DNA from 4 places in the Streptomyces sp. NPDC001507 genome. Region 3 is predicted to be linked to each of the others. Evidence: riboswitches for the same ligand, from Rfam matches in the RefSeq annotation. Region 3 holds a riboswitch; each other region holds the start of a gene.
The links. Region 3 has a riboswitch for S-adenosylmethionine ahead of thrC (threonine synthase). Riboswitches for the same ligand answer to the same signal wherever they lie in the genome.
Positions count from the first base shown of each region.

Region 1: another riboswitch for S-adenosylmethionine. It lies ahead of ACFY0K_RS04060 (ABC transporter substrate-binding protein); the one in region 3 lies ahead of thrC (threonine synthase).
Region 2: another riboswitch for S-adenosylmethionine. It lies ahead of ACFY0K_RS08355 (aminotransferase class V-fold PLP-dependent enzyme); the one in region 3 lies ahead of thrC (threonine synthase).
Region 4: another riboswitch for S-adenosylmethionine. It lies ahead of ACFY0K_RS00715 (amino acid ABC transporter permease); the one in region 3 lies ahead of thrC (threonine synthase).

Region 1 is NZ_JBIAVV010000001.1:879,378-887,062, reverse strand. It holds gene ACFY0K_RS04085 (ABC transporter permease) at 1-721, opposite strand, end outside; gene ACFY0K_RS04080 (ABC transporter permease) at 718-1,668, opposite strand; gene ACFY0K_RS04075 (ABC transporter substrate-binding protein) at 1,676-3,226, opposite strand; gene ACFY0K_RS04070 (O-acetylhomoserine aminocarboxypropyltransferase/cysteine synthase family protein) at 3,262-4,566, opposite strand; gene ACFY0K_RS04065 (isopenicillin N synthase family dioxygenase) at 4,563-5,591, opposite strand; SAM riboswitch class IV at 5,921-6,030, shown strand; gene ACFY0K_RS04060 (ABC transporter substrate-binding protein) at 6,282-7,685, shown strand, end outside.
Region 2 is NZ_JBIAVV010000002.1:486,594-494,278, reverse strand. It holds gene ACFY0K_RS08380 (NlpC/P60 family protein) at 237-1,271, opposite strand; gene ACFY0K_RS08375 (NYN domain-containing protein) at 1,482-2,825, opposite strand; gene ACFY0K_RS08370 (hypothetical protein) at 2,866-3,105, opposite strand; gene ACFY0K_RS08365 (rhomboid family intramembrane serine protease) at 3,259-4,002, shown strand; gene ACFY0K_RS08360 (Lrp/AsnC family transcriptional regulator) at 3,999-4,280, shown strand; gene ACFY0K_RS08355 (aminotransferase class V-fold PLP-dependent enzyme) at 4,442-5,806, opposite strand; SAM riboswitch class IV at 5,967-6,083, opposite strand; gene trpD (anthranilate phosphoribosyltransferase) at 6,292-7,356, opposite strand; gene ACFY0K_RS08345 (cytochrome bc complex cytochrome b subunit) at 7,488-7,685, opposite strand, start outside.
Region 3 is NZ_JBIAVV010000004.1:540,618-548,302, reverse strand. It holds gene ACFY0K_RS16265 (DUF3263 domain-containing protein) at 1-175, shown strand, start outside; gene otsB (trehalose-phosphatase) at 378-1,235, shown strand; gene ACFY0K_RS16255 (trehalose-6-phosphate synthase) at 1,322-2,758, opposite strand; gene ACFY0K_RS16250 (glucosyl-3-phosphoglycerate synthase) at 2,880-3,824, opposite strand; SAM riboswitch class I at 3,982-4,135, shown strand; gene thrC (threonine synthase) at 4,153-5,436, shown strand; gene ACFY0K_RS16240 (ubiquitin-like small modifier protein 1) at 5,493-5,768, shown strand; gene ACFY0K_RS16235 (cold-shock protein) at 6,237-6,443, shown strand; gene groL (chaperonin GroEL) at 6,814-7,685, shown strand, end outside.
Region 4 is NZ_JBIAVV010000001.1:135,020-142,704, reverse strand. It holds gene ACFY0K_RS00745 (NtaA/DmoA family FMN-dependent monooxygenase) at 1-217, opposite strand, end outside; gene ACFY0K_RS00740 (LLM class flavin-dependent oxidoreductase) at 240-1,457, opposite strand; gene ACFY0K_RS00735 (putative leader peptide) at 1,524-1,619, opposite strand; gene ACFY0K_RS00730 (GNAT family N-acetyltransferase) at 1,663-2,448, opposite strand; gene ACFY0K_RS00725 (ABC transporter substrate-binding protein) at 2,497-3,522, opposite strand; gene ACFY0K_RS00720 (amino acid ABC transporter ATP-binding protein) at 3,587-4,375, opposite strand; gene ACFY0K_RS00715 (amino acid ABC transporter permease) at 4,372-5,355, opposite strand; SAM riboswitch class IV at 5,745-5,868, opposite strand; gene ACFY0K_RS00710 (glutathione S-transferase C-terminal domain-containing protein) at 5,946-6,818, opposite strand; gene ACFY0K_RS00705 (hypothetical protein) at 6,972-7,103, opposite strand; gene ACFY0K_RS00700 (hypothetical protein) at 7,264-7,515, shown strand; gene ACFY0K_RS00695 (hypothetical protein) at 7,683-7,685, shown strand, end outside.

The DNA of each region.
Region 1 (7,685 bases), on a different contig from region 3:
TGTACTGCTGCTGCTCGTGCAGCATGCGCCCCCAGGAGACCGCGGGCGCCGGCGCCCCGAACCCGAGGAACGACAGGGCCGCCTCGGCGAGCACCGCCACGGAGAGCACGAGCGAGAGCTGCACCACGAGGGTGGGCGCGATGTTCGGCAGCAGGTGCTTGCGGACGGAGCGCCAGGTGCCGGACCCGGCGGCGTGGGCGGCGAGCACGTAGTCGGTGTTCAGCACCCGCCCGGCCTCGGCGCGGGCGACCCGGGCGAGGTTGACGCCCGTCCCGATGCCGACGGCACCCACCACGGTCCAGGTGGAACCGCCGTACACCGCGGTGAGGATCATCGCGATCAGCAGCACGGGGAAGGCGATCAGCACGTCGGTGAGCTGGACGACGGCGGCGCCGATCCAGCGCGGCACCAGCACCGCCGTCAGCGCCAGGGCGAGCCCCACGACGGCGGCGACGGCGGCCGCGAGGACGGCGGTGAGCAGGGTGGCGCGGGCGCCGGCCAGCAGCTGGCTCAGCTCGTCGCGGCCCAGCCGGTCGGTGCCGAGGACATGGCCGCCGGAGAACGGCAGCAGCCAGCCGTCCTGCGGACGCGCGAGGGTGGGGTCGTACGGCGTCCACACCAGGGAGACCAGCGCGGACAGGACGAGGACGCCGACGAGGACGGTCCCGGCGAGACCGCTTCGGCTGTGCAGCAGCGCGCGGGCGACGACGGGGATTCTCATACCGCGCTCCGCAGTCTCGGGTCGATCAGCCGGTGGGCGAGGTCGACCAGGAAGCCGATGACGAGGACGGCGCCGGTGAGCAGCAGGACCTCGCCCTGCACCTTGTCCAGGTCGCGGTTGCCGACGTCCGTGATCAGCATCTGGCCAATACCGGGCAGCACGAAGACCTGCTCCACGACGACCGCGCCCGCGATCAGCGCGGCGATCTGCAGACCGAGCACCGACACCACCGGGACGGCCGCGTTGCGCAGCCCGTGCCGTACCAGTGCGCCGGTGCGGGTGTGGCCCTTGGCTCGGGCGGTGCGCAGCCAGTCCTGGTGCAGGACGTCGAGGACGGCGGAGCGGACGAACCGCAGCAGGACGGCGCCCTCGGACAGGGCCAGCGTCAGCCACGGCAGGACCAGGCTGCGCAGCGCCTGCCCCGGCTCGTGCCAGCCGTCCACGGGGAAGCCTTGGGCGGGCAGCCAGCGGACCTGGACCGCGAGGACCACGACCAGCAGCAGCCCGACCCACAGGGTGGGCAGCGCGATGCCGAGCTGCCCGAGGGCGTTGACCGCGCTGCCGAGCCGTGACTCGCGGCGGACGGCGGCGAGGATGCCCAGGGGGACGGCGAAGGCGAGCGCGAGGACGACGGCGCCCGCGGCGAGCGGCCCGGTCACGGCGAACTTCTCGGCGAGCTGCCCGGAGACGGACGTGCCGTCCAGGGCGGACCGCCCGAAGTCGCCGGTGACCACACCCCCGATCCAGCTGCCGTACTGGGCGACCAGGGGCCGGTCCAGGCCCAGGTCGTGGCGGACGGCCGCGACCTGGGCCGGGGTGGCCTTGATGCCGCCGATGGTCTGGGCGACGTCGCCGGGCAACAGCCGCAGCACCAGGAAGATCAGCACGCTGGCGGCGAACAGGGACACCACGAGGAGCGCGGCCCGGCGCACCACGTACAGGGTCACGCGGGCCTCACTTCTTCGCCACGGCGAGGTCCGCGAGGTCGTAGCGGTTGCTGGTGAAGTTCCGCGGCACGCCGGTGACTCCGGTGCGGACCACGGTGAGGGTCTGGTTGACGTACAGCCAGTCGGCGGCGGCGTCTTCGGATACCTGCCGGGCCGCCTTCTTCAGCAGGGCGTCGCGGTCGGCGTCGCCGGTGGCGGTCTGGGCGGCGGCGTACCACTTCTGGACGTTCGCGTTGTCGTAGCCGAAGTAGTAGGCGGGGTTGGCGAAGTTGCTCAGGTCGCGGGCCTCGGCGTGGTCGACGAGGCTGAGCTGGTAGTCGTGCTTGGTGTAGACGGAGTCGAGCCAGGTCTGGAACTCGACCTGCCGCACCGTGAGTTGGATGCCGACCTGCTTCAGCTCGGAGGCCAGGTAGTCGCCGATCTCCGTCGGGTAGATGTTGGGGATCTGCACGGTGAGCTTGAGGCCGCTGCCGTGACCGGCCTGCTTCAGCAGCGCCTTGGCGCTCGCGGGGTCGTAGGCGTCGACGGCGGTGAGGTCCTCGTAGCCGGGGTCGGTGGCCGGGACCGGGCCGCCGACCAGCTTCGCCGCGCCGCCCAGGGTCTTGACGAGGCCGGCGTTGTCGATGGCCCGGCGGATGGCGCGCCGTACCCGCACGTCCTTGGTCGGTCCCGAGGCGTTGTTGAACGCGAGGGTGAACTTGTCGGTGGTGTCGCCGCGCAGCACCGTGTATTTGCCGGTGTCGGCGAACGGCTGGAGCAGGGTGGCGTCGGCGGCGGTCTCGATGTCGGTCTGGCCGGTCTGCTGGGCGTTGTTGGCGGCGTTGCCGTCCTTGATGTAGTGGAAGACGACCTTGGCGACCTTGGCCTTCTTCCCCCAGTAGGCGTCGTTCCGGACGAAGGTGATGGACGAGCCGCGCTTCCAGTCGCCCAGCTTGAACGGCCCGGTGCCGTTCTCCTTCCCGGCTAGGGAGGAGAAGGCCGTGCCCTTCTTGAAGACGATGCCGGCCCGTTCGGTCAGCCCCCAGGTGAAGCCGGTGTCACGGTGCTTGAGCGTGACGACGACGGTGTGGTCGTCGGTGGCCGAGACACTCTTGACGGAGGCGAGCGCCGCCGCGTCGGGGTTCTTCGAACCGGCCGCGGTGACCTGCTGCAACGACCAGACTGCGTCGGCCGCGGTGACCTTGCTCCCGTCGTGGAAGGTGGCGTTCTTCGCGAGGTGGAAGGTGTAGGTGAGTCCGTCCGACGACTGCTCGTAGGACGTCGCCAGGCTCTGCTGGATCTTGTTGTTCTCGTCGCGGGTGAGCAGGCCCTGGTAGACGTTGTCGAGCAGGATCTGGTCGAGGGCCGCGCCCGCCGTGTCGGCGATGTCGAGGCTGGTGGGCTCCAGGACGAGGCGTACGTCGACGGTGGCGCCGGTGTCGATGGCGGTGGGCTGGGCCGCCTGGCTGGTCTGTCCGGCGTTCGCGGGGTCGTCGGCCGTGCCGGTGCCGCAGGCGGTCGCGGCCAGTCCGGCGAGGACCGCGGTGGCGGCGAGGCGGAGGGCGGTGCTGCGGCGCATGGCGGGTCGGGCTCCTCGGGCGCGTGCGGTGGGGTTCATACGGCGGCCGCTCTCAGGCCTGCTTCGAGGTCGGCGATCAGGTCGTCGACGCCTTCGATGCCGACCGACAGCCGCACCAGGCCGGGGGTGACCCCGGCCGCGGCCTGCTGGGCGGGGTCCAGCTGGGCGTGGGTGGTGGAGGCGGGGTGGATGACGAGGCTGCGGACGTCGCCGATGTTCGCGAGATGGCTGAACAGCCGGACCCCCTCGACGAAGCGCCGGCCCGCCTCCAGACCGCCATCGAGCTCGAAGGCGAGGACCGCTCCGGCGCCGCGCGGCAGATAGCGCTTGGCCTGGGTCTGCCAGGGGCTGGAGGGCAGTGCCGCGTAGTGCACCCGCGTCACCTGGGGCTGCTCCTCCAGCCGGGTCGCGAGCGCGTGGGCGTTGGCGACATGCCGTTCGATGCGCAGGCTGAGCGTCTCCAGGCCCTGCAGGAGCAGGAAGCTGTTGAAGGGGGAGACGGCAGGCCCCAGGTCCCGCACCAGCCGGGTGCGCAGGCGCAGCGCGTAGGCCAGCCCCAGGTCCGCGAAGGAGTCCCAGAAGGACAGCCCGTTGTAGGTCGGGTCCGGGCCGGTCAGTCCGGGCCAGCGGCCGGGATCCGCGCCGAAGTCGAAGCGCCCGCTGTCCACGACGACGCCGCCGATGCCGGTGCCGTGGCCGGACAGGAACTTGGTGGTGGAGTGCACGACGATGTCGGCGCCGTGTTCGAGGGGCCGCAGCAGGTAGGGGGTGAGCACGGTGTTGTCGACGACGAGCGGGACACCGGCCTCGTGGGCGATGCGGGCGACCGCCTCGGTGTCGAGGACGTTGCCGCGCGGATTGCCGAGGGTCTCGCCGAAGAACGCCTTGGTGGTGGGCCGTACGGCCGTGTACCAGGCGCCCAGGTCGTCCGGGTCGTCGACGAAGGTGACGTCGATGCCGAAGTCGGCGAACGTGTGCTCAAGGAGGGTGCGGGTGCCGCCGTACAGGGACGACGAGGCGACGACGTGGTCACCCGCGCGGGCCAGGTTGAGCAGGGCGAGGCTGGTCGCGGCCTGCCCGCTGGCCACGGCGACCGCCGCCGAACCGCCCTCCAGGGCGGCGATCCGCTCCTCCGCCACCGCGGTGGTCGGGTTCGACAGCCGGGTGTAGGCGTGGGTGGCGAGGTCGGCGAGTTCGAAGGCCGCGGCGGCGTGCCCGGTGTCCCGGAAGACATAGCCGGCGGTCGCGTGGATCGGTACGGCCCGCGCGCCGGTGGCCGGGTCGGGGACCGCGCCGGCGTGCACCTGCCGGGTCTCGAAGCCCCAGTCGGCGGCGCTCATCGGCCGCTCTCCCGCCTGGCGAGGACATCCGACCACCAGCGTTCGGCGACCCGTGGATGTGAGCGGAGCCAGCCGACGACCGCGTTCTCGCCGAAGGCGGCGAGCAGCGGGTTGTCCGGGTCGTCGGTGACGCCCCGGCTCAGCGCGGCCAGTTCGGCGGGGAGTTCCAGCGGTTTGACCACCGCGTCCAGGCGCGGGCCGAGGAAGAAGGGGATCGAGTAGCGGTCGACGCCCTGCTGCGGGCTGACGACCCGGTGCTGAGTGGCTTTCAGGTAGCCCTGGGTGGCGATCTCCAGCATCTCGCCGATGTTGAACACGAAGGCGTCGGGCACCGGCACGGCGTCGATCCAGCCGCCGTCCTCCCGCTGCACCTGGAGTCCGCCGACGTCGTCCTGCTGGAGCAGGGCCAGGTAGCCGTAGTCCTTGTGCGCGCCCACCCCCTGGTCGGCGTCCTGAGCCACGCGCGGCGGATAGTGCACGATCTTCACGTGGACGGCCGCCTCGTCGTCGAACCACTGGTCGAAGTAGCCCTCGTCCTGTCCGAGCGCGGCCGCGAGGGCGCGCAGCACCTCACGGCTGACCCGCAGCGCCTCCGCCTGCCAGCGCAGCACGATGTCCTTCAGCTCCGGCAGCGCGGACGGCCACTGGTTCGGACCGATCAGGCGCAGGTAGTCGGGGTCGTCCGGGCCGGTGTCGAGCGCCGCGCGCTCCGGGCCGATGTCGATCTGCTCCCGCCAGTCGGCGCTGCCCGCTGTGTACTCGGTGCCGGTGCGTGTATAGCCGCGGAACTGGGGCGAGTTGAGGTTCTCGATCTCCAGTCGCTGCTGCTCGGGCAGGGCGAAGAAGGCGCGTGCCGCGGTCAGCGCCTCGTCGCGGAGTGCTGCGGGGACACCGTGTCCGGTGACGTAGAAGAAGCCCACCTCATGGGCCGCGGACCGGAGTTCGGCGAGAAAGGCGGCCCGGTCCGTGCCGGGGGCGCGGAAGCGGGAGATGTCGATGAGGGGCAGGGCTGTGAGTTGTGCCATGGAAGTTCCTTCGCGGCAACGACGGCCGACAATGCCTCACGGGCCGCCCCTGGATGCGGGGTGGTCGAGGGCTGCGGGAAAGAGCAGACAGGAAGAGAGGAACGCGGTCGCGGGCCGTGGGACGGCGGTCAGCAACAGACCTGGTCGAACTGGTCGGCGCGGCGGCTCACCCAGAACGGGTCGAGCAGCACCGTGTGTGCCGGGCCAGTGGTCTCCATGGCCGGATGAAAGCACACCCGGGATGGATGCGTCCACCATGCGTTCCGCCGGGTCCGGGCGTTCCGGGGCGGTGTTGACGCCGGTGGAACAGCCGATCTACGGTGAGCGCGAGCTACGAGTTCCGGTGATCAAGCCCTGGCTGGCCGGACGGCAACCCTCGACGCAGTGGGGTGCCCCAGGTGAAGGCTCGGCGGATCTCTTCTTTCTGCAAGTGCGCTCACATCGGCCCCGAGGCGGGCCAGAACCCGGGAGGACGGCATGGCGAGAGCCCTGATGCTGTGCTCCCGTCTCCATGTCGACCTGCTGCTGGTGTCCAGCTGTCTGTGTCAGGGCTGATCCCGCCCTCCGCCGGCCGGCAGCGCAACCGCCCGTCGGTGTAACTCCCCTTTTTCCCACGTGATCTTGCACGCCTTGGCACAGCCCTCCGCCAGGGCTGGTTCACGCACCCCGACGCGGAAGCAGAGACAACTGATGGCACCCCACAGCGGCCCGACGCCGAACAGACCCCGTCGCTCCGGCCTCGGCGCGATCTCCCTCGGAACGGCGTTCCTGGTGGCGCTGACCGGCTGCACGAGCAGCAAGGACGGCAGCACCGCGAGTTCCGGGTCGGCGATCACGGTCGGTACGACCGACCAGGTCACCAGCCTCGACCCGGCCGGTGCGTGGGACGCCGGCTCCGGCACCGTCGAGAGCGAGGTCTACGCGACCCTGCTCAGCCAGAAGAACGGCTCAGCGGAGGTCTCCCCGGACCTGGCCACCGGGATCAAGCTGACCGGGCCCAAGGAGTACACGGTCACCCTCCAGAAGGGCCTGAAGTTCGCCAACGGTCACGACCTCACCTCCTCCGACGTCAAGTTCAGCTTCGACCGGGACCTGAAGATCGCCGACGAGAACGGCCCGTCCTCGCTGCTCTACAACCTCGCCTCGGTCGCCGACCCGGACCCGGCCACGGTCGTCTTCACCCTCAAGTCGGCCGACGACACGCTCTTCCCGCAGGTGCTGTCCACGGCCGCCGGCTACATCGTGGACGAGCAGGTGTTCCCCGCGGACAAGATCCTCGACGACAAGTCGATCGTCGCGGCCAGGCCGTGGAACGGGCCGTACGGCATCAAGAGCTACGACAAGAACTCACTGGTGTCCTTCGCGGCCAACGCCGGCTACAAGGGACAGCTGGGCACGCCGAAGACCAGGAACGTCCGGCTCAAGTACTACACGGACGCCGGCAATCTGAAGCTCGACGTCCAGCAGGGCACCATCGACGCCGTCTACCGCACGCTCACCACCACCGACCTGGACGACCTCGCCAAGCAGAAGGACGTCAAGGTCCACACCGGCTCCGGCAACGGCATCCGCTACATCGTCTTCGACCTGGCGAGCCAGCCCTTCGGCACCAAGACGAAGAACGCCGACGCCAAGAAGGCCCTCGCGGTCCGGCAGGCGGTCGCGGACTCCGTCGACCGGTCCCAACTCGCCCAGCAGGTCTACAAGAACACCTACCAGCCGCTCTACAGCTCCGTGCCGGACGGCCTGACCGGCGCCACCCCCTCCTTCAAGTCGCTCTACGGCGACAAGAAGGGCGGTCCCGACACGGCGGCCGCGGCGGCCCGGCTGAAGGCGGCGAAGGTGAGCACTCCGGTCACGCTCAACATCCAGTACAACAGCGACCACTACGGCTCGTCGTCGGCCGACGAGTACGCGCTGGTCAAGTCCCAGCTGGAAGCCACCGGGCTGTTCAAGGTGAACCTGCAGTCCACCGAGTGGACCCAGTACGGCAAGGACCGTGTCAAGCATCTCTACCCGCTCTACCAGCTCGGCTGGTACGCCGACTACCTCGACGCGGACGACTACCTCTCGCCCTTCTACTCGGCCAACAGC
Region 2 (7,685 bases), on a different contig from region 3:
ACCGCTTCCCCCGGCGCGGGGGACGGGGATGCCCCGGCGCCGGAGGAAACGCGCCGACAGTAGCCGCGCGACCGCGCCCCGGCCAAAGACCTCGGCGGCCACGGAACGTGACGCCCCGCCGCTGACGCAGGTCACCGGCGGGGCGTGGAGTCAGTTTCGGTTGCCGCGATTCGCCCGTTCGGGCGCCTCAGCGAGTTGATCTTCGGCCGTACGGGTGCCGCCGTAACCCGGTGGGGTCAGATCCGGACGCCGAACTCGAAGGTCATGTCGCTGATCGACTCGTAGCGCACGACGGCACCGGTGTGCGGGGCGTGCAGAACCTGGCCGTTGCCGGCGTAGAGGCCGACGTGGTGGTAGTCGCCGTAGAAGATGACCAGGTCGCCGACCTTGAGGTCGCTCTCGCTGTAGATGCGGGTGCCGGCGTTGGCCTGCGCCTCGGAGGTGCGCGGGATGGTGACGCCGGCCTGGGCGTAGGCCCAGGAGGTCAGGCCCGAGCAGTCGAAGGAGGACGGGCCGGAGGCGCCGTAGACGTACGGGGAGCCGATCACGGACTGGGCGGCGGCGAAGGCGGCGGCGGCCCGGCCGGAGGCGGAGCCCGTGTTGCCGAGGTCCACGCGGGAGGAGGCGCGGCTGGCGGCCTGGGCCTGCTCGGCGTCGAGGGCGGCCTTCTCCTTGGCCGTCAGCGTGTTGAGCAGCTTCTGCGCGTCGGCGAGCTTGGCCTGGACGGCCTTCTTCTGCTTGGCCAGCTCGGTGCGGGTGGCGGAGAGGTCCTTGAGCTTGTCGGAGGCCTCTGCCCGCTCCTGGGCGAGTTCGCGCTGTTTGTCCTGAATCTTCTTCAGGGCCTCGACCTGCTGGCTGCTCAACTGGTCGAGCGTGGACGCCTTGTCGAGGTAGTCGTCCGGGTTGGAGGAGAGGAAGAGCTGGACCGACGGGTCGATGCCGCCGGAGCGGTACTGCGCGGTGGCCAGCGAACCGAGGCTGTCCCGCAGCTTGTTGAGGTCCTCCTGCCCACGAGCCACGTTGTCCTGGATCGTGGATATCTCCTTCTGCAGCTTCTGCTGCTTGTCCTTGGCGCCGTCCAGCTTCTCGGTGGCCTGCTCGGCCTCCTGGTAGAGCTTGTCGACCTTCGCCTTGACCTCGTCCTTGGTCAGCTTCTCGCTGGGCGCCGCGTTGGCGGCGTTGGCGCTGAGGACTACGGCGGCGGCCGCTGCGGTGGTGAGCACGGTCACGCGCGCACGGCTCGGCTGCTTGGGTCGACGATGGGACGCCACGGAGACGGGCTCCTTCGTTTGAGTGATCACCCGTGTGGAGGTTCGAGGCCAGACAGTAGTGACCTACCTGTGATCAGTTCAAACCCAGCAGCCAAAAAAGTGGTCACGCAACGCACTCTTTGCACATAACTCACGAGCGGTAATGCTCGATTGACGCTACGTTGCGTGACGGTTCGGTCAATTCGGGCATTGCATATGCGGGTTGCACGTTCAGGACAGTCGCTTCAGAAGCATCGCAGAAGCGACCGGACGGGCCCCCGCCTTCGCGACCCCGTCGGCGACCTCGCGGTCGGTCGAGGCGACGATCACCGGGCGGCCCGGCGGCTCGGCGCGCACCAGCTGGCGGATCAACTCGTCGGCGGTGACGCCGGGCTTGGAGAAGAGGACCCGGACCCCGCGCGGCGGGGCGAGCAGCACCGGCGCGGCCAGTTCGGCGCCGTCGAAGACACAGGTGACCTCGGCGCCGGTCTGGGCGGCGAGCTGGGAGAGCTGGCCGAGCAGCCGCAGCCGCTGCTTCTCCAGGGGCATCTGCGGATAGCCGGTCTTGGTCACGTTGTAGCCGTCGACGACCAAGTGCGCCTGGGGCAGGGCGAGCAGCTGGTTGAGGATGGCGGGGTCGTGCTCGGACAGGGCGCGCGCCGCGATGTCCTTCGGGGTCATTCGTCCCGGTTCGACCGCGTCCACGGTCTCGGCGGGCCGCACCGACACCGGCGGCAACGCCAGCTCCCGGCGCAGCCCCTGGGCCGCGTCGAGGACGGTGTCGAGCAGCAGCCGCAGCCGCATGTCCTCGACGCTGCGCCCCTCACGGGCGGCCCGCCGGCTGGCCTCCAGGGCCGCCTCGGCCTCGCCGAGCCGGGCCTTGAGCCGCCGGCCCTCGCTCTCCGCGGCGGACAGCAGGGACTGCCCCTCGGCCCGCCCGGCCTCCAGCTCGCCCTGCAGCTTGCGCAGCGCCGCCTCGCCGCGCTTCACGTCGCTGAGAGCCGCCCGCAGCTTGCGGTGAAGCGATTCGGCTTCCTTCTTCGCCGCGTCCAGTTCGGCGCGCAGCCGCTCCGTCTCGGACCGGGTCTGCTCCCGGGCCCGGTCCAGCTCCTCGCGCAGCCGCTCCAGTTCGGCCCGGCTCTCCTCGTCGGCCCGCTCGGCGTCCGCCCGCTGGGCCTCCTCGCCGGCCGCCGCCACGAGCTTCACCCAGCCCGCGGGGCGCAGTACATAGGCCGCGGCCGCCACGTCGAGCGGGTCCGCGGCCGGGGGCGGGGAGCCGGAGTCCAGGGCGCCGGCCAGTTCCGGCTGGGCCTCTCTCAGCTTCTCCCCGATCCGCTGCCGGAAGAGGGTGTCCGTCTCCAGCGCGGCCGCCATGGCGTTCCCCGCGAACTTGGCCCGGCGATTCGGGGCGAAACGGGCGTACTGCCTTAGCTGTGCGGGCAGTTCGCCGAGGGTCAGGCCGCCGAACCCGTCCGACACGATCTGTACGACACGCCGTCGCACACCGTCGGGCAACGGACGGTCAAGCACCTCGGCGGTGCCGTCGCCCGGCCCCCCGCCTGTGGTCTCCACCATCCGTCACACCCCATCACCTGTACGGGGCCGGCTCCCGGCATCAGGAGTCGGCGCCCGGCCTGTCCACGAGTTCCACCTGGTCCACCGCGTTGCACCAGCGGCAGCGCACCGACTCGATGGTCTCACTGACCACCTCGCGCTCCTCGACCTTGGGCTCACCGGCCAGGTCGAGGTGGACGTACTCGACCACCTTCGACGAGCGGGTCACGTCGAAGCGCGTGAGGTTGCCGCAGAGGGTGCAGCGCCACCGCGTCGTGGCGGTCGGCAGGGGAACCGTCATCGTGGCTTGTTCGCTTCCTTCTAGTGTCCGTGACGCGCCGTCCCGACGCGTGTGGCTCGTAACCCTACGGCCTGGCGGGTACTCGACGCCGCCCTGTCCGCGGCGGCGAGGCGATCTGCACCAGTGCGTCCCGTTACGCCATGCTCTATGTCCATGATCGGCAACTGGAACACCACGGCGGCCCGGACCCTGCGGAGCCTGCGGGGCACGTCCGCACCCATGACGTACACCCTGATCGCCGTGTGCTGCCTGATCTTCGTGCTCGGCCCCGCCTCCGGCTTCACCCCCTCCTACGGCACCGGAGAGGCCCTCGCGGCCGCGCAGCGGGCGTATTTCCGGCACTGGGGGGTGGTCCCCGCCGACCTGTTCGACGGTCCGGCGCGGGAGGCGCTGACCCCGGCCACGGCGCTGTTCATCCACGGCAGCTGGGTGCACCTGCTCGGCAACATGCTCTTCCTCTTCGTCTTCGGGGCGATGACCGAGGAACGGATGGGCCGCGTGGAGTTCACTCTCTTCTACGTCTGCTGCGGCTATCTCGCGCTGCTCGGCTACGCGGTCGCCAACGCCACGTCCCCGCAGTCGCTGGTGGGTGCGTCCGGGGCGATCTCGGCGGTCCTCGGAGCGTTCCTGTACCTGTTCCCCAGCGCCCGCGTGACCAGTCTCCTCCCCTTCCTCTTCTTCCTTCCGCTCCGGTTCCCGGCCTGGGTCGTCCTCCCGTTCTGGGCGGCCCTCCAGTGGCTGGCCCTCGACCAGGCCCCCTCCGGTCCCGGCGTGGCCTACCTCGCGCACCTGGTCGGGTTCGGACTCGGGTTCGGCTACGCGTGGGTGCGGTACGGCCGTACCACTAAAGTGAAGGTCGCCCCAGCTCCGGCACCCGAGGGAGAGAACCAGCCGTGATCACCGCGATCGTCCTCATCAAGACCAGCGTGGACCGGATCCCCGAGATCGCGGAACAGATCGCCGCGCTGGAGAGCGTCAGCGAGGTCTTCTCCGTCACCGGTACGTACGACCTGATCGCCATGGTCCGGGTGCGCGAGCACGAGGATCTGGCGGAGGTGATCCCGGGCCGCATCAGCAAGATCCAGGGCGTGGAGGGCACGGACACGCACGTCGCGTTCCGCACGTACTCCCAGCACGACCTGGAGGCGGCGTTCGCGATCGGCCTGGACAGCTGAGCGCCCCGTAAGGGGCGCTGGGGGTACCCCCGGCCGAAGGCTGGGGGAGGAACTGCGCGACCAGCCCCCACCGGCCGGCAGCCGGGCACGAAGCGCCGTGGCCCCCCGCGGGTCCGTCGTGGCTGGTCGCGCAGTTCCCCGCGCCCCTGAAAACAGGTAAGTCAGCCCACCGCCGGGACGCAGCGGCCGTCCTCCGTGCGGTACGCCCACTTCGCGCCGTCGGTCACCAGTTCCCGTACCGCGTTCACGAAGCGCTCCACGTGCTCGTCCGGCGTCCCCGCCCCGAAGCTCACCCGGATGGCGTTGAGGGACTTCTCGCCCGGTGCCGCCTCCGGCGCCCCGCACTCGCCCTGGGTCTGGGGGTCGGAGCCCAGCAGGGTCCTGACCAGCGGGTGGGCGCAGAAGAGGCCGTCGCGGACGCCGATGCCGTACTCGGCGGAGAGGGCGGCGGCGAAGTGGGAGCTGTTCCAGCCGTCCACCACGAAGCTGATCACGCCGACGCGGGGGGCGTCGTCGCCGAAGAGCGAGAGGACCCGGACCTCGGGGACCTCGGCCAGCCCCGCCCGCACCTTCTCGATCAGGTACCGCTCGCGGGCGACCAGCGTGTCGAAGCCCGCCTCGGTGAGCGCCTTGCAGGCGGCGGCGATGGAGTAGGCACCGATGACGTTGGGCGACCCCGCCTCGTGCCGCGCGGCGCTCTCGTGCCACTCCACGGCCACTCCCCCGTCCTCGCGCCGGGTGACCTTGCGGCTGGCGCCGCCGCCCGCGAGGTAGGGCTCGGCGGCCTGCAGCCAGTCGGCGCGGCCGGCCAGGACGCCGGAGCCGAAGGGGGCGTACAGCTTGTGGCCGGAGAAGGCGACCCAGTCGACGTCCAGGTCGCGGACGGAGACGGGGTGGTGCGGGGCCAGCTGGGCGGCGTCCAGGACGATCCGGGCGCCGTGCGCGTGCGCTGCGGCCGCGAGCTCCCGGACGGGCCACAGCTCGCCGGTGACGTTGGAGGCACCGGTGACGCAGACCAGGGCCGGGCCGTACGGGTCGCGGTCGGCGAGGGCGCGTTCCAGGGTCTCGACGGCCTGGCGCGGGGTGCGGGGGGCGTCGAGGTAGGTGACGCGGGCGTCCTGCCAGGGCAGCAGGGAGGCGTGGTGCTCGGTCTCGAAGACGAAGACCTGGCAGCCGGCGGGGAGGGCACGGGCCAGCAGGTTCAGGGAGTCCGTCGTCGAGCGGGTGAAGACCAGCTGGTCGTCGGGGCGGCAGTCGAGGAACTCGGCGACGGTCCGGCGGGCGTTCTCGAAGAGGTCGGTGGAGAGCTGGGAGAGGTAGCCGGCGCCGCGGTGGACGCTGCCGTAGTAAGGCGCGTAGGCGGCGACGTCGTCCCAGACCCGCTGGAGGGCGGGGGCGCTGGCCGCGTAGTCGAGGGCGGCGTAGGTGACCTCGCCGCCGGTGACGAGCGGGACGGTGACATCCCGCCCCAGAACGGGCAGCGGGGCACAAACGGACTGGGCGGCGGCAGCGGTGGAGACGGACATGGGTGAACTCCCGTGTGAGCAGGTGAGATCCGCCGTGCGAGCGGATGCGCTCAAGCAGCGGCAGGGGAAAAGGGGGATGCGGAGGCGGGGCTCTGCGGCCCTATCGCATTCGCTTGCTCACGGGAGACTCCTCGACGACCAGGACCCCTGGTGTACGAGGGGTCCGCGCTTGCCGCAGACCTCGCTGCCTGCGGCCTGGTCTTCACCCGGGGCACCCCGCCACGGACGGAGGGTTGCCGGACAGTCGGCCGGGGCCTCATGACTGTCACTCATGACCTGGGAAGAAACGTAGGTGAAGTGATCGCAGCCGCGCAACTCCTGTCCGGATGACGGGACACCGCCAGGGGCCGAGGCCGGTCCCTTGGCATCGGCGCCGGTGCCGAAATCCTCTTTCCGCCGCAACGGCGATCAGCCGTCACGGCGATCAGCCGCGACGGTGGAGCCCGGCGGTGCCGGACTCCACCTCGGCCGGCTGGACCGGCCCCCTACTTGTTCGTCGCCGCCGCCCAGCGCTCCAGGACCCGCTTGGCCGCACCCGAGTCGATCGACTCGGCCGCCCTGGCCATGCCGGCGCGGAGCTGCTCGGCCAGGGTCCCGGCGGCCGGGTCGAGGGCCACCAGGGCCGCCGCGGAGTTCAGCAGCACCGCGTCCCGCACCGGGCCCTGCTCGCCGTCCAGCAGCCTGCGGGCGACCTCCGCGTTGTACGACGGGTCGCCGCCCCGCAGCGCCTCCACGGGGACCAGGTCGATGCCGACGTCACGGGGGTCGAAGGTCTCCTCGGTCACCTTGCCGTCGCGGACGATCCAGACGCGGGACGTGGCGGTCGTCGTCAGTTCGTCGAGGCCGTCGTCGCCGCGGAAGACGAGGGAGGAGTGGCCGCGTTCGGCGAAGACGCCCGCGACGACGGGGGCCATGCGGGGGTCGGCCACGCCGACCGCCTGCGCCCGCACCCGCGCGGGGTTGGTCAGCGGGCCGAGGATGTTGAAGACCGTGCGGATGCCCAGCTGGCCGCGCGCCGCGCCCGCGTGCCGCAGCGCCGGGTGGAACTTGATCGCGAAGCAGAAGGTGATGCCGGCCTCCTCGGCGACCTCGGCGACCCGCTGCGGGGTCAGGTCGAGGTTGACGCCGAGCTTCTCCAGGACGTCAGAGGCCCCGGACGCGGAGGACGCGGCCCGGTTGCCGTGCTTGACGACCTTCGCGCCCGTGCCGGCCACCACGAGCGCCGACATCGTGGAGATGTTCACCGTCTTCGCGCCGTCGCCGCCGGTGCCGACGATGTCGACGGTGCGGCCCGGTACCTCGATGACGTTGGCGTGCGCGTACATGGTGCGGACCAGGCCGTTGATCTCGTCGACCGTCTCGCCCTTGGCCCGCAGGGCCACGACGAAGCCCGCGATCTGGGCGTCGGTGGCCTGGCCGCGCATGATCTGGTCCATCGCCCAGGCCGTCGCGTCGGAGCTCTGGTCCTGTCCGTACAGCAGCGCGTTCAGTACCCCGGGCCAGGAACGGCCCGCCGCGGTGTCGCCTCCAGCGGGGGTCACAGCGCTCATAAAGCCGCTCCTGATCGTCGTACGGGCAACAGGGGTTCTCAGGGCTACCCTATCCAGCTCCGAGCACGGCGAAGGGCCCCCGTCCGTACCCCGGACGGGGGCCCTTCGCCGTGGCGTGGCGACGCGGTCGATCAGTGGTGGCCGTGGCCGCTCGTGATCTCCTTGTACTCCTCGACAGTCGGCTTCGGGATCTGGTTGTCCTCGCCGTAGTAGGCGTTGCTCAGCTTGGCGCGGAGCTTCTCGGAGCCCTTGATCTTGCGCTCGACACCGTTCTCGTCGACCGCCGGGCCGACCTGGGCCGGCTCGTACTGGTGGTGCGCCGTGAGGGT
Region 3 (7,685 bases):
CTTTCCGAGCCCCGGCGCGAAGGAACGCGCGATACGCGAGGAACTGGACCTGGCTCCGGTGCGCTACTACCAGCTCCTGAACGCCCTGCTGGACGACGAGGGGGCCCTGGCCCACGATCCGGTGACGGTGAACCGGCTGCGGAGGGTGCGGGAGGCGCGGCGCTCGGAGCGCTGAGCCGGGGGTTCTTCGCCCCCGCCGCCCCTACCCGTCCCGTCCTCCAGGGGGCTGCGCCCCCTTCGGCCCCCATCGGTGGAAATGGATCTGCGGGCCGGTGGGGGCTGGTCGCGCAGTTCCTCCCCCAGCCTTCGGCCGGGGGGACCCCCAGCGCCCCTGGCGGGGCGCTGTCCCGGACCCCTGACGGGATAGTGTCGGGCTCATGGGAACCCACATCACGGAACCCCTTCCGACGCCCCGCACCGCCGCCGGTCGCGACGGGCTCGCCGCGCTCCTCGCACGTCCCGGCACCGCCCTCGTCGGGCTCGACTTCGACGGGACCCTCGCGCCGATCGTCGCCGACCCCGAGCAGGCTCGGGCGCATCCGGACGCCGTGCCGGTGCTGGCCGCGCTCGCCCCGAAGGTGGCCGCCGTCGCCGTCGTCACCGGCCGCCCGGCCGAGGTGGCCGTCCGCTACGGCGGTTTCGCGGGCGTGCCCGGCCTGGAACACCTGGTCGTCCTCGGCCACTACGGCGCCGAACGCTGGGACGCGGCGACCGGCGAGCTCACCGCACCGCCCCCGCACCCCGGCATCGCCGCCGTCCGCGCCGAACTCCCCGCGCTCCTCGACCGCGCAGGCGCCTCGCACGGCACCTGGATCGAGGAGAAGGGCCGGGCGATCGCGGTCCACACCCGCCGCGCCCCCGACCCCCAGGCCACCTTCGAGACCCTCCGTGATCCCCTCACCGATCTCGCCACCCGGCACGGCCTGATCGTCGAACCGGGCCGTCTGGTCCTGGAACTCCGCCCCCCGGGCATGGACAAGGGCGTGGCCCTGCGCGAGTACGCCCGCCACATCTCCGCGGGCGCCATCCTGTACGCGGGCGACGACCTGGGTGACATCCCGGCCTTCGCCGCCGTCGAGAAACTCCGCGAGGAGGGCGTCCCCGGCCTCCTGGTGTGCAGCGGCAGCACGGAGGTGACAGAGCTGGCGGACAGGGCGGACGTGGTGGTGGACGGTCCGGAGGGAGTCGTACGACTGCTGAGAAGCCTGGCCGCGCTGAGCGAAAGCGCCCTTTAGGGGCGCTGGGGGTCCCCCCGGCCGAAGGCTGGGGGAGGAACTGCGCGAGAAGCCCCACCGGCCCGCAGCCGAACCACTACCCGGGGCTACCCGCCCAACGCCCCGAGCTGCTCAAGGAACCAGGCCGCCGGCGGCAACGCCGTAGCGGCCTCGGCCAGCCTCTTGCAGCGCTCCGCCCGCTCCGCCACCGGCATGGCCAGCGCCAGCGCCAGCGCCTCCGCCGTCCCCCCGATGTCGTACGGGTTCACGACCACCGCGTCCTCACCCAGCTCCTCGTAGGCCCCGGCCTCGCGCGACAGCACGAGCACGCACCCCTCGTCCGACACCACCGGGATCTCCTTCGCCACCAGGTTCATGCCGTCCCGGATCGGGTTCACCAGCGCCACGTCGGCGAGCCGGTACGCCGCCAGCGACCGTGCGAAGTCGTCCTTGACGTGCAGCACCACCGGCGTCCAGCCCGCCGTCCCGTAGGTGGAGTTGATCTCGTCCGCGACCCGCTGCACCTCCGCCGTGTAGTCGCGGTACACGGACAGGTCCTGCCGCGACGGATACGCGAACGCGACGTGCACCACCCGTTCCCGCCACTCGGGGTGGTCGTCGAGCAGCTGCCGGTACGCCAGCAGCCCCCGCACGATGTTCTTCGACAGCTCTGTCCGGTCGACCCGGACGATCGTCCTGCGCCCCTCGCCGCCGATCTCCTCCCGCAGCGCCCGCATCCGCTCGTCCACGTCCGGCTCGTGCGACCGCTTCCGCAGGAAGTCCGCGTCGGCGCCCAGCCCGTGCACCCCGATCCGGGTGTCCGAGGAGGGGATGCCCGGCCCCAGCACCGCATGACAGCAGTCCACGAACGCGTCCGCCCACCGCCGCGTCAGGAACGCCGCGTGGTCGGCGCCCAGGATCCCGCTGAGCAGCTCCGCCGCGATGTCGTCGGGGAGGAGCCGGAAGTAGTCCGGCGGCGCCCAGGGGGTGTGGGAGAAGTGGCCGATGCGCAGGTCCGGCCGGAGCTGCCGCAGCATCCGGGGCGCGAGCGCCAGGTGGTAGTCCTGGATGACCACCACCGCTCCCTGGCCCGCCTCCTGGGCCAGCGCCTGCGCGAAGGCGTGGTTGTAGGCCTGGTAGGACGCCCACTGCCGCCGGAACTCCGCGTCGAAGACCGGTTCCAGCGGGGTCTGGTACAGCATGTGGTGGACGAACCAGAGGACCGAGTTCGCGACGCCGTTGTACGCGTCGGAGAACACGTCGGCGTCGATGTCGAGCATCCGGACCTGCTGCCCGCCGGTGTCCCCGGCCGGCAGCCGGCCGCCCTCGGCCCGCCGTACCGCCTCTCGGTCGCCGTCGCCGAGCGCGGCGCACACCCACACCGCGTTCGCGTCCGGGCCGATCGCCGACAGACCCGAGACCAGCCCGCCGCCGCCCCGTTTGGCGTACAGGGAACCGTCTTCGCGTCGCTCGTACGAGACCGGGCCGCGGTTCGAGGCGACGAGCACCTCGGCACCGCCGGTGGAAGCGATGGGGAAAGCCATACGCCACAACCTAGCCCGGCCCGTAAACGCTCAAACGTACGGCCGCGCCCGACGCGCCGCCGTATACGGCCGTACGACGAAGTCACGCCACGACGTCGAGCCGCGACGTCACGCCACGACGTCACGCCACCTTGCGCTCCGCGTACTCCGTGATCTCCACCATCGGCGGCCGTTCCTCCGTGTCCACGGAGTACGTGCGCGGCTCGAAGCCGTCCTCGCCCCGTTCGAACTGGGTGAGGGAGGGCCGGATCAGGTGGCCGCGGGCCAGCCGGAGCTGGGCCGTGCGGTAGATCGCGGCGGACATCCGGCCGAGGGCCTGGCCGTCCTGGTGACGGTGCTTGCGGACGCCGACGTCGACCTGGGCGAGGGCGTCGAGGCCCACCAGGTGCAGGGCGTCGACCAGCATGCCCAGCTCCACGCCGTAGCCGACCGGGAAGGGCAGCTGTTCGAGGAGCGAGCGGCGGGCCGCGTACTCGCCGCCGAGCGGCTGGACGAAGCCGGCCAGCTGCGGCCAGTGCATGTTCAGCAGCGGGCGGGCCATCAGCTCGGTGACCCGGCCGCCCTGCCCGGCGGCGCCGCCGAGCGGGCGGTCGTACATCGCCTTGACGAGGTCCACGCCCGGGTCGGTGAGGAGCGGGCCGACGATGCCGGTGACGAAGTCGGAGGAGAACTCCCGCAGGTCGGCGTCGATGAAGCAGACGATGTCCCCGGTGGTGACCAGGAGGGAGCGCCAGAGGACCTCGCCCTTGCCGGGGACGGGGGGGATGCGGGGCAGGATCGCGTCGCGGTGCACGACGCGGGCGCCGGCCGCCGCGGCGACGGCCGCCGTGCGGTCGGTGGAGCCGGAGTCGACGACCACGATCTCGTCGACGAGCGGCACCTGCTGCATCAGGTCGTGGCGGATGATCGCGACGATGTCGCCGACGGTCTCCTCCTCGTTGAGCGCGGGCAGCACGACGCTGACCGTCTGTCCGGAGGACCGTTTGGCGGCCATGACCCGGTGCAGGGGACGATCGGTTACGGACCAGGAGCGGGTGGCCAGCCAGCGCTCGACTTCTTCCAGCACGGTCAGCGGCTCCTCACTGTCACGGTCACACGACGAGGTGTGATCCATCTCGCGGTTCGGACGACTCACTCAACTGTCCTGGCCTTCGGTTACAGTCTTGAACAACGCCGATGACCATCGCATGTCCTGGGGTCACCCGGCGTTGACAACCGCATACCGCTCATCCAGAGGGGCAGAGGGAAACGGCCCGTTGAAGCCCCGGCAACCCTCCAGTCGGTACTCGTAGATCACTGTCGATCACCGCGAGGCTCCCGGCTAGGGAAGGTGCCAAATCCGTCTCACGACGAGATGCGTCGTGAGGAAGATGAGGAGAAAGGGCCTCGCCTCAATGGCTGTGCAGACTGTTGCAAGCACCACGGATTCCGCCGTCGACCTCGGTCCCGCCGCCGCCCTGAGCTGCCGCGAGTGCGGTCACCGGGTGCCGCTCGGCCCGGTGTTCGCCTGCGAGGAGTGTTTCGGCCCGCTGGAGATCGCCTACGACTTCTCGGCCTACGACACCGAGGAACTCCGCAAGCAGATCGAAGCGGGTCCCGCGAACATCTGGCGCTACGCGCCGCTGCTGCCCGTCCCCGCGGACGTGGCGACCAAGCCGAACATCAACCCCGGCTGGACCAAGCTCGTCAAGGCCGACAACCTGGCCCGCGAGCTCGGGGTGACCGGCGGCCTGTACGTGAAGGACGACTCCGGCAACCCGACGCACTCCTTCAAGGACCGCGTCGTCGCCCAGGCCGTCGAGGCCGCCCGTGCCTTCGGCTACACCACCCTCTCCTGCTCCTCCACCGGCAACCTGGCCGGCGCGGTCGGTGCCGCGGCCGCCCGGGCCGGCTTCCGCTCCTGCGTGTTCATCCCGCACGACCTGGAGCAGGGCAAGGTCGTCATGGCCGCGATCTACGGCGGCGAGCTCGTCGGCATCGAGGGCAACTACGACGACGTGAACCGCTTCTGCTCCGAGCTGATCGGCGACCCGGCCGGCGAGGGCTGGGGCTTCGTCAACGTCAACCTCCGGCCGTACTACGCGGAAGGCTCCAAGACCCTCGCGTACGAGATCTGCGAGCAGCTCGGCTGGCAGATCCCGGACCAGCTGGTCGTCCCGATCGCCTCCGGCTCGCAGCTCACGAAGATCGACAAGGGGCTGCAGGAGCTGATCAAGCTCGGTCTCGTCGAGGACAAGCCGTACAAGATCTTCGGCGCCCAGGCCGAGGGCTGCTCGCCGGTGTCGGTGGCGTACAAGGAGGGCCACGACGTGGTCCGCCCGCAGAAGCCGAACACCATCGCCAAGTCCCTCGCCATCGGCAACCCGGCCGACGGGCCGTACGTCCTCGACATCGCGCGGCGCACCGGCGGCGCGGTGGAGGACGTCACCGACGAGCAGGTCGTCGACGCCATCAAACTGCTCGCGCGGACCGAGGGAATCTTCGCGGAAACCGCCGGCGGAGTGACGGTTGGAGTCACCAAAAAGCTCATTGAGAATGGGTTGATTGATCCGGCGAAGTCGGTCGTTGTACTCAACACCGGTGATGGACTGAAGACGCTGGACGCGGTGGCGGGGACCGGGCTCACCGCGACCATTCGCCCGAATCTGGAGTCTTTCCGCGAGGCCGGGCTCGCCTGAGTCCCCCGAGAAATAGGGCGCCGCTCAGAGCTGCCGCCCGGACCGGAGGTAAAAACGTGAGCGTCACCGTTCGCATCCCCACCATCCTGCGTACCTACACCGGGGGCCAGGCCGAAGTCGCCGCCGAAGGGGCCACCCTCGGCGAGGTCATCTCGGACCTGGAGAAGAACCACACCGGTATCTCCGCGCGGGTTCTGGACGACCAGGGCAAGCTGCGCCGGTTCGTCAACGTGTACGTCAACGACGACGACGTGCGCTTCGAGCAGGGCCTGGAGACCGCCACCCCGGACGGCGCCGGCGTCTCCATCATCCCGGCCGTCGCCGGCGGCTGACCTGCGGCCCCGCTTGACAGGCTGATCGAATGACCGAACATTACCTTCGGTAACGCCGATCACCGACTGTTCATCCGATTGCCCCCTCCGTGAGAGAAGCGGAGGGGGCAATTCTGTGTGGTTGAGCGCGGTACAGTTGGGGAACACGGTCCCGATCTCCAGGTCGGGAGCCCCGTATTCGATACCGCGAGCCCGGCAAGAAGTAGCCAAAGTGCGCAGGTTATATGCGGCTTTTGTGGCCTTTGCGGGGTCCGACTTGCCCTGAATTCGGCCGAATTCTTGCTACATTCCGGACCCCTTCCGTCCAGAATTCTCGTCCGATTGACCTGTTGCAGACGGCAGTTGGACAGATACATTCAGCCGCGGTCGACGCGTTCCGGCGCACGCCCCCAACCAATGGGGGGTGAGGTCTGACCCGGATCCGCGAAGTGTGGATCTGTGCAAGGGCCAGTAATAGGGGAGTTAGGCATGGCTCAGGGCACCGTCAAGTGGTTCAACGCGGAGAAGGGGTACGGCTTCATCGCGGTCGACGGTGGTGCGGATGTTTTCGTCCACTACAGCGCGATTCAGATGGACGGCTACCGCACCCTGGAGGAGGGCCAGCGGGTCGATTTCGAGATCTCGCAGGGCCAGAAGGGGCCGCAGGCGGACATGGTCCGGCTGGCGACCAGCTGAAGCACGCGCCGACTGATCAGCGACGTTCTTCTGTACTCCTTCGAAGGGCTCGTGCCTCCCGGGGCACGAGCCCTTCGGCATGTCCCGGGCCATGTTCCCGGGCCCCGGTCCTCGAGAGCCGCTTGCGCCCGCCCGTCGCCCGACCACCACCCCCCAACGAGCACTCGCTTCGCGAGCGCGCCTTGCACTCTCCTGGGTCGAGTGCTAATCATTGGCGTTAGCACTCTGAAGGTGAGAGTGACAAAGAAGGACCGGGTCGGTGAGGCCCGCGGACCGGGTGGGGCAAGGAACCCACGGGTCGGCGAGCCGTCCGTCGCGGGCGCGGGCGCGGTCCGAAGACTCACCCCCAGTCCTGGAGGGACCACTTCACATGGCCAAGATCATCGCGTTCGACGAGGAGGCGCGGCGCGGCCTTGAGCGCGGTATGAACCAGCTCGCCGACGCCGTCAAGGTCACCCTCGGCCCCAAGGGCCGCAACGTCGTCCTTGAGAAGAAGTGGGGCGCCCCCACGATCACCAACGATGGTGTGTCCATCGCCAAGGAGATCGAGCTGGAGGACCCGTACGAGAAGATCGGCGCCGAGCTGGTCAAGGAAGTCGCCAAGAAGACGGACGACGTCGCCGGCGACGGTACGACCACCGCGACCGTGCTCGCCCAGGCCCTGGTCCGCGAGGGCCTGCGCAACGTGGCCGCCGGTGCCAACCCGATGGCCCTGAAGCGCGGTATCGAGAAGGCCGTCGAGGCCGTCTCCGGTGCCCTGCTGGAGCAGGCGAAGGACGTCGAGACCAAGGAGCAGATCGCCTCCACGGCCTCCATCTCCGCCGCCGACACCCAGATCGGCGAGCTCATCGCCGAGGCCATGGACAAGGTCGGCAAGGAAGGCGTCATCACCGTCGAGGAGTCCCAGACCTTCGGTCTGGAGCTGGAGCTCACCGAGGGTATGCGCTTCGACAAGGGCTACATCTCGGCGTACTTCGCCACCGACATGGAGCGTATGGAGGCCGTCCTCGACGACCCGTACATCCTGATCGCCAACTCCAAGATCTCCTCGGTCAAGGACCTGCTCCCGCTGCTGGAGAAGGTCATGCAGTCGGGCAAGCCGCTGCTGATCATCGCCGAGGACGTCGAGGGCGAGGCCCTGTCGACCCTGGTCGTCAACAAGATCCGCGGCACCTTCAAGTCCGTCGCCGTCAAGGCTCCGGGCTTCGGCGACCGCCGCAAGGCGATGCTGAACGACATCGC
Region 4 (7,685 bases), on a different contig from region 3:
CGACGTCCAGGTCGTATATCTTCCCGCCCTGTTCGCGGAGCCGCAGGCCCTCGGCGAGGAACAGGAAGTCGAACCTGGCGCGTTCGGCGGTCTTCGCGAAGTGCGTGAAGGAGCTGAACTCGATGTGGCTCCCGGCGGCCGGGTCGCTCCACACGGTGGTGTTGTTGACGCCGGGGAAGTGCGCGGCCAGGTGGATCTGCTTCAGCGGCTTGCTCATGTCGGTGCGGGGTCCTTCCGGCTCAGGCGGTGGCAGCGGCGGCGTAGCGGTTGGCGGGGCGGGCGAGCCCGAGCAGGCCGCGCAGGGTGTCCGCCTCGTAGGCGGTCCGGAAGCGGCCGCGGCGCTGGAGTTCGGGGACCAGGTCCGCGGTGATGCGCGGGAGGTCGTGGCCGAGCACGGCGGGCCGCAGCCGGAAGCCGGTGAGGCCCTCTGCCGCGAACTCCTCCAGGAGATCGGCGAGTTCCGCGGCCGTCCCGGTGAAGATCCGGGCGTCGCTGGTGTACTCGCCGCCGTCGAGGGCGTCGAGGCGCTCCTTGCGGGCGGTGGCCGCGGCCCGGTCGTCGTCCAGGAAGACCACGAGGTCGCCGAAGACGTGCACGGTGTCGCCGGCCCGGCCGGCGGCCTCCTGCTCGGCGCGGATCTCGGCGACGATGGCGCGGGCGTCGGCGCCGTCCTGCGGGGTGACGTAGCCGACGTCGGCCTGGCGGGCGATCAGCCGGTAGGGCACGGTCTGGTGGCCGAGGGCGGTGACGAGCGGCTGGCCCTGCGGCGGGCGCGGGGTGATGGAGGGGCCCTTGACGCTGAAGTGCCGGCCCTCGAAGTCGATGTAGTGCAGCTTGTCGCGGTCGATGAAGCGGCCGGTGGCGGCGTCCCGGATCTCGGCGTCGTCCTCCCAGCTGTCCCAGAGCCGGCGCACCACCTCGACGTGGTCGGCGGCCTCGTCGAAGTGCTCGGTGAGCCGCTCCTGCCCGGCCGGGGACCGCAGTCCGGCCAGGTCTATCGGCGGGAAGGCGCGCCGGCCGAAGTGGTCCGCCTCGTTGGGGCGGGCGGATATCTGCACCCGCAGCCCGGCGCGGCCGGTGCTGACGTAGTCCAGGGTGGCGATCGCCTTGGAGATGTGGAACGGCTCGGTGTGGGTGGCGATCACCGTCGGTACCAGGCCGATGTGGCTGGACAGGGGCGCGATCCGGGACGCGATCAGGACGGCGTCGAGGCGGCCCCGGACCTGGTCGGTGCGGCCGTCGAGCTCACCGTAGTGCGAGGACTGCAGGCCGAGGCCGTCCTCGATGGTGACGAAGTCCACGAGGCCGCGCTCGGCCTCGGCGACCAGGTCGGCCCAGTAGCCGGCGGTGAACAGTTCGCGGGGGCGGGCGACCGGCTCGCGCCAGGACGCCGGGTGCCAGCCGGTGCCGTCCAGGGCGACGGCGAGGTGCAGAGGGGAAGCGGGAGATGAGGACACAGTGGTGCCTTCCTGAGGGTCCGTACGAGGGCGCGCCGGAGAGAGGGGCGCGGCGGGGACGACTGGTCAGGAACAACAGAGCGCGCCGGCCACGCGCTGCAGGTCGATGTGCGGCCGGGAGTGCAGGACGGTACGGCGGCTGGGGCTGAGGACACGTGTCACGTCCCGCACCTCCCGGCCTGCTCCGCGTGCATCTCGTCGTGACTCACAACAGACCGGCGTCCGTGGTTGTTCCCGGGCTGCGCACGAGCAGGGTGCGGCCGCGCAGCCGCTCGGTGAAGCCGATCGACTCGTAGAGCCGGATCGCGTTCGCGTTGCCGGGAGCCGCGTGCAGGAACGGGGTGTCCCCGCGCTCCCGGATCCCGGCGGCGACCGCGCGGATCAGACGGGTGGCCAGGCCCCGCCCCCGGTGGTCCGGGTCGGTGCAGACGGCGCTGATCTCCGTCCAGCCGGGCAGCCGCAGCCGCTCCCCCGCCATGGCGATCAGCCGTCCGCGGTGCCGGATGCCGAGATAGGTGCCCATCTCGACGGTCCGGGTGCGGAACGGGCCGGGTTCGGTACGGGCGACCAGGTCCAGCATCTCGGGCACGTCGTCAGGACCGAGCCGTACCGCCTCGGGGGCGGGCTCGGCCCTGAGTGCCGTGTCGACGAACTGGACGCCGGTCCCGCCGCCGACCACCTCCCAGCCGGGCGGTGCCGCCTCGACCGGCTTGATCTTCACGGTCGTTCCCGGGCCGACGAGCGTGCGCAGGTCGGCCCAGGCGGCCGGGTCGGTGGCGTCGGCGACGGCCGCGTAGGCGTAGACGTCGTCCGGATACCGCGCCGCCCGGCCGACCCTCCCCCAGCCTTCGGCCGGGGGGACCCCCATCTCGCTTCGCTCCGCGAGGTGGGCGTGCGGGCCGGCGAGGGCCGACCAGACGGCGTTGTCGAGCGGGGACGTGCCGGGTGCGAGCGGGGCCCCGCCGCCGTGGAGGTCGGTCTGGAGGGTCACGGAGGCGCGGTCCTTTCTCGGCTTGCGGCCTTGCTTCTTGACGGGTGATCAGGAGTTGTCGAGGGGCAGTCCGGGCGGGTTGACCTCGGACTTGGCGACGGCCTCGTTGGAGAGGTTGTAGGCCTTGAGCCACTCGGCGTACTGACCGTTCTTGATCAGGTAGTTGATGGCGTCCGCGAGGGGCTTGGCGAGGCCGCTGTCCTTCTTGGCGGTGGCCGCGATCAGGCCCTGGAGGCTGGCGCCCGCGCCGGAGTAGGTGCCCGCGGTGCGGGTGGCGTTCGGCGTGTTCGCGGTCTGCTTGTTGTGGTACGCGATGCCGGGGTTGGGGCCGAGGTAGGCGTCGATCTTGCCGCTGGACAGGGCCAGGTAGACGCTGTTGCTGTCCTGGAAGTACTTGACGGTGAGCTTCTTGCCCTCGCTCTCCAGCTTCTTCTTCCACTCCAGGAGGATCTTCTCCTGGTTGGTGCCGGCACTCACGGAGACCGTCTTGCCGGCGAGGTTCTCGTAGTTGCCGTCGAAGTTCCAGGTGCTCTTCTTCGGCACGGTGAAGGCGAGGTTGTCCTGGCGGTAGGAGGCGAACTCGTACTTCTTCTTGCGCTCCTCGGTGTCGGTGACGTTGGAGAAGGCCACGTCGACCTTGCCGCTGTCGATGCCGACGAACATGTTCTCCCAGGTGGCGTTCTGGATCTCGGGCTTGAGGCCGAAGACCGCGGCGACCAGGCGGCCGAGGTCGGGCTCGGAGCCGGTGAGGGTCTTCTGGTCGCTGCCCACGAAGGCCAGCGGCGGGAACCCGGCGGGCAGGGCGCCCTCGCCGATGACGAGCTTGCCGCTCTTCTTGACGGAGTCGGGCAGTTCGGCGCTGATGGACTTGACCTCGGAGACCTTGATCGCGGTCTGGGTGGCGGCGCCGTTGGAGACCTGGCCGATGACGACCTCGCCGGTCTTCGCGGCGGAGGCGGTGGTGGCCGCGTCGCTGTCGCCCCCGCAGGCGGCGAGCCCGGTGGCGAGGGAGGCGGCGACGGTCGCCGCGGAGATGCCTCTGATCAGGCTGCGTCGGGTGAAGTGGGCAGGCATGGTCGTCCTTTGTGACTGGGTGCGAGTGAGAGAGGCGTGGGGGGAGGTCTGGGGGTACGGCGGTTCAGAGGACCTTGCTGAGGAAGTCCCTGGTCCGCTCGTGCTGCGGGTTGTCGAGGACCTCGGAGGGCGGGCCCTGCTCGACGATCCGGCCGCCGTCGATGAAGACGACCCGGTCGGCGATCTCGCGGGCGAAGCCGATCTCGTGGGTGACGATGACGAGGGTGGTGCCGCTGGTCGCCAGGTCCTTGATGACGGCGAGGACCTCACCGACGAGTTCGGGGTCCAGGGCCGAGGTGGGCTCGTCGAAGAGGATCACGCCGGGGCGCAGGGCGAGCGCGCGGGCGATGGCGACGCGCTGCTGCTGGCCGCCGGAGAGCTGACGCGGGTAGGCGCCGATGCGCTCGCCGAGGCCGACCCGTTCCAGGAGCTCCTTGGCCAGGGCCTGGGCCTCGGGCTTGCCGAGCTTTCCGGTGGCGACCGGGGCGGCGGCCACGTTGTCCAGCACGGTCAGGTGCGGGAAGAGGTTGAAGTTCTGGAAGACGAAGCCGATCCGGCCGCGCTGGGCCAGGATGGCGCGCTCGCTCAGTTCCTTCAGCCGCTCGCCGTGCCGCTTCACGCCGATCGGCTCGCCGTTGATGCTGACGTGGCCGCGCTCGGGCTTCTCCAGGTGGTTGATGACCCTGAGGAGGGTGGACTTGCCGGAGCCGGACGGGCCGAGGACGACGGTGACCTCGCCGGGGCGGATGGTCAGGTCGATGCCGTCCAGGACGCGGTGGGTGCCGTACCACTTGTGGACGCCGTGGATCTCCAGGGCGGCGGGGGCCGTCTCCACGCTGTCGGTGATGGTCATACCGCGGCCTCCCGGCGGATGCGGGCACGCAGTTCGGTGAGGCCGGCGCGCAGTTTCTGCAGGGGGGTCGGGGGCAGCGCGCGGGTGGCGCCACGGGCGTAGTACCGCTCCACGTAGAACTGGATCACGGAGACGACGCTGGTCAGGATCAGGTACCAGACGGTCACCACGAGGAGCAGCGGCACGATGTCGCCGGGGTAGGTGGAGCCCATGCTCTGGGCGGTGCCGAACAGGTCGAGCAGCGAGACGTAGAAGACCAGCGAGGTGCTCTTGACCAGGCCGATCAGCTGGTTGACGTAGTTCGGGGTGATGGACCTGAGCGCCTGCGGGAAAACGATCCTCCGGAACTGGTAGCCCTTGGGCAGACCGAGTGCGGCGGCCGCCTCGTGCTGGCCCTGGTCCACGGAGAGGATGCCGCCGCGGACCACCTCGGCCGCGTAGGCGGCCTCGTTGAGGCTGAGGCCGATGACGGCGACGACCATGTCGGTGGCGAGCTTCGACTCGTCGAAGGAGAAGAAGGCGGGCCCGAAGGGGACGCCGATGCTCAACGTCTTGTACAGGGCGCTGAAGTTGTAGAGGAAGAGCAGGACCACGATGAGCGGTATGGACCGCAGCGCCCATACGTAGGTCCAGCTGACCGCGCGCAGCACGGGGCTCTTCGAGAGCCGGGCCAGGGCGAGAAGGATGCCGCCGAGCAGGCCCAGCACCGCGCTGTAGGCGGTGACTTCGAGGGTGATGACCAGTCCGTCGAGGATGGTCGGCCGCAGGAACCAGTAGCCCCAGCGGTCCCACTGGTAGAAGGGGTTGGTCACCAGTCCGTGCACGAACTGGGCGGCCAGGACCAGGACGACGGCGGTGGCGATCCACCGTCCGGGCCTGCGCAGCGGCTGAACGCGCTGTGCGGCGAGGGGTGGTGACGGCTCGTCGGCTGCGGGCGGTGCCTCGGGGGCGGCGATCGTGGCGCCTGGGGGTTCACTCATGGCGGGCTCCGGCGGAGTCGGACACCCACGTGTCCCACGGCGGGGGCCGCGCACCGGTCCGTGTTCGGGCACGGCGCCGGTGCGCGGGGGCGCGCGGGGCACGGGGCTGGGCGGACGGCGGCACACCGGACGGCCGGTGTTTCGACGGGGACGCTGGGGTGCGAGGCTGCGGGGAACCGGCGGAAAGGCCTGGTCAGACCCGACAGCGGGCACAGCCCGGTGCGGTACACGCGCTACACAGGGCGCTGTTGACACGGAGCAGGTCGACGGCTCGGTCGGCGACGAGCGGGCTCGGGTACGGGCGTACGCAGCCCTCGGCGCGGCGCTGGGCCGTCCTGGAGGCTGCGTACATGTCCGTCACCTGTCACTGTCGTGCCGGCCCCGGAGGGCACTCGCGCTTACCGATTCGTCGCTTGCCGAAACGTCGTCGGTCCGGTCGTCACCTGGGGCACCCCACCGCGGTGCGAGGGTTGCCGGTCAGCAAGCCAGGGCTTGACGCTGACGCTCATGACCGTTCTGGTCCGTAAGTAACGCAGTTGCCCGAACGAATGTCAACGCCTGTCCGACTGGCGAAACGGTTCGAGCCTCTCTCACCTGCGCGGACCGCGGGGTGCGTCCGCCGCGTGGCCCGCCCAGTCCAGGATCTGGACGGCCGCGCCGGCGGCTTCCAGGCCCTGGCAACGGCCGTGGTGGCGGCGGGCGATGCCGTCCAGGTCGAGGTGGGTGCCGAAGGCCGGGTGGGCGGCCAGCCGGCGGGCGTAGGCCCACAGCACCGGGTGGCCGGCGATGGCGTGCACGGCGGCGGCGTCGAGGTGGTTGCGGTGCACGGTGTCGAGTTGCACCAGAGTCACCCACACCTCGACGTCCGCGGCCGTGAGTTGACCGCCGACCAGGAACTCCACCCCGGTCAGCCGGCGCTCCAGTTCGTCCAGGGCCGCGAGCAGCACCTCCAGCGCCTCGGGGTCGCCGCCCGCGCGCCCGGCCCGCTGTGCGGCCTGCTCGATGTCCTCGGCGCACAGCCGCTCGACGGCCTCGATCTCGGCCTCGGCCTCACACGGGTAGAGCCGGGCGCCACCGTCACCGAAGTGCTGGTCCAGGTCGCGCAGGATGTCCCGGCTGTGGGTGCTGACGATACGGCCGGACCAGCCGTCGCTGAACACCGGCGCGAGGGCCGGGCCCGCGTAGTGGTGCGCGCTGGCCTCGTACAGCGGGCGCAGCACCGCGTGGCTGCCGTCCGGACAGTCCGGGACGGCGGGCAGGTAGGTGACCGGACAACAGTCGTCCAGGGCCAGCAGACTGTGGCCGACGGCGATGCGCAGGCCGTCCGGACAGGCGGTGGAGAGGTGCAGCCGGTAGCGGCGCGGCACGGCGTAGTGACCGCTGCGGGCGTCCCGGCCGATGCGGCCCCGGAAGGCGGGGGCGGTACGGACGGACGGCAGGGCGGCGAGTGGAGTGATGGACATGCGTCTCCCCGGGGCGGGCGGGCGCGCGGAGGTACGCGCGGCCGAAGCGTTCGTCGGTGGGTTCTCGGCGGGTTCCGGTGAGTCCTTGCGGACGGGCGCCCGGCTCGTACGGCCGGGGTCGGGCACCCGGCCCGTACGGCCGGGGTCGGGCGCTCAGCCTCTGCGGCCGGTGGCGCCGCACATCCGCAGCAGGTCGAGGTGGCGGCGGGAGGTGAGCAGGGGGGCCGTCCAGGGCGCAGGGCTCTCGCGGCGCTGTCTGCCGGTGAGCGTGCGCAGGCGACCCATCTTTCCCTACCTTTTCACTAGGATTTCCATCTGGAGTGTCGATCGGCCTCCGCCCCGCGTCAAGGGGGCGTCCACGCCTGGGACACCCGGCCCCGACTTGCCGCCGGGCGGGCGGGGCGGTGCGCTGGTGGCGGAGGCCGAGTGACAGGAGCCGGAGCCGATGACCGAGTCCCCGGGTCCCGGGCCGGTGCCGGGCGCCGTGCGCGAGACGTTCGCGTTCCGCTGTGGGCGGTGCGGCCACGGCTGGGAGGCCGTCTTCCAGGCGGTGTTCTTCACCGACCCGGTCGCCGATCCGGAGCTGCAGAGCACCCTGGAGTACGTCGACGAGGCCGGCCGGGCCGTGCCGTCGCCGCTCACGGACGCGGTGTGCCCGCGCTGCGGCAGCCGGCGGGTGCGGGTCACGGCGGCCTGATCACGACGCTCACCCGAATGGCACGTGCGGGTGGTCGGCGCCCGCGGCCGGTGGTGGCGTGGAGGGACGCAGCGACGTCGTCCGGCGTCGTCCGGCGTCGTCCGGCGGAAGGGCGCATCGGCGCCGCCCGCCCAGTGACGTACCGCGTCCCCGAGGAGGCAGTCGCGATG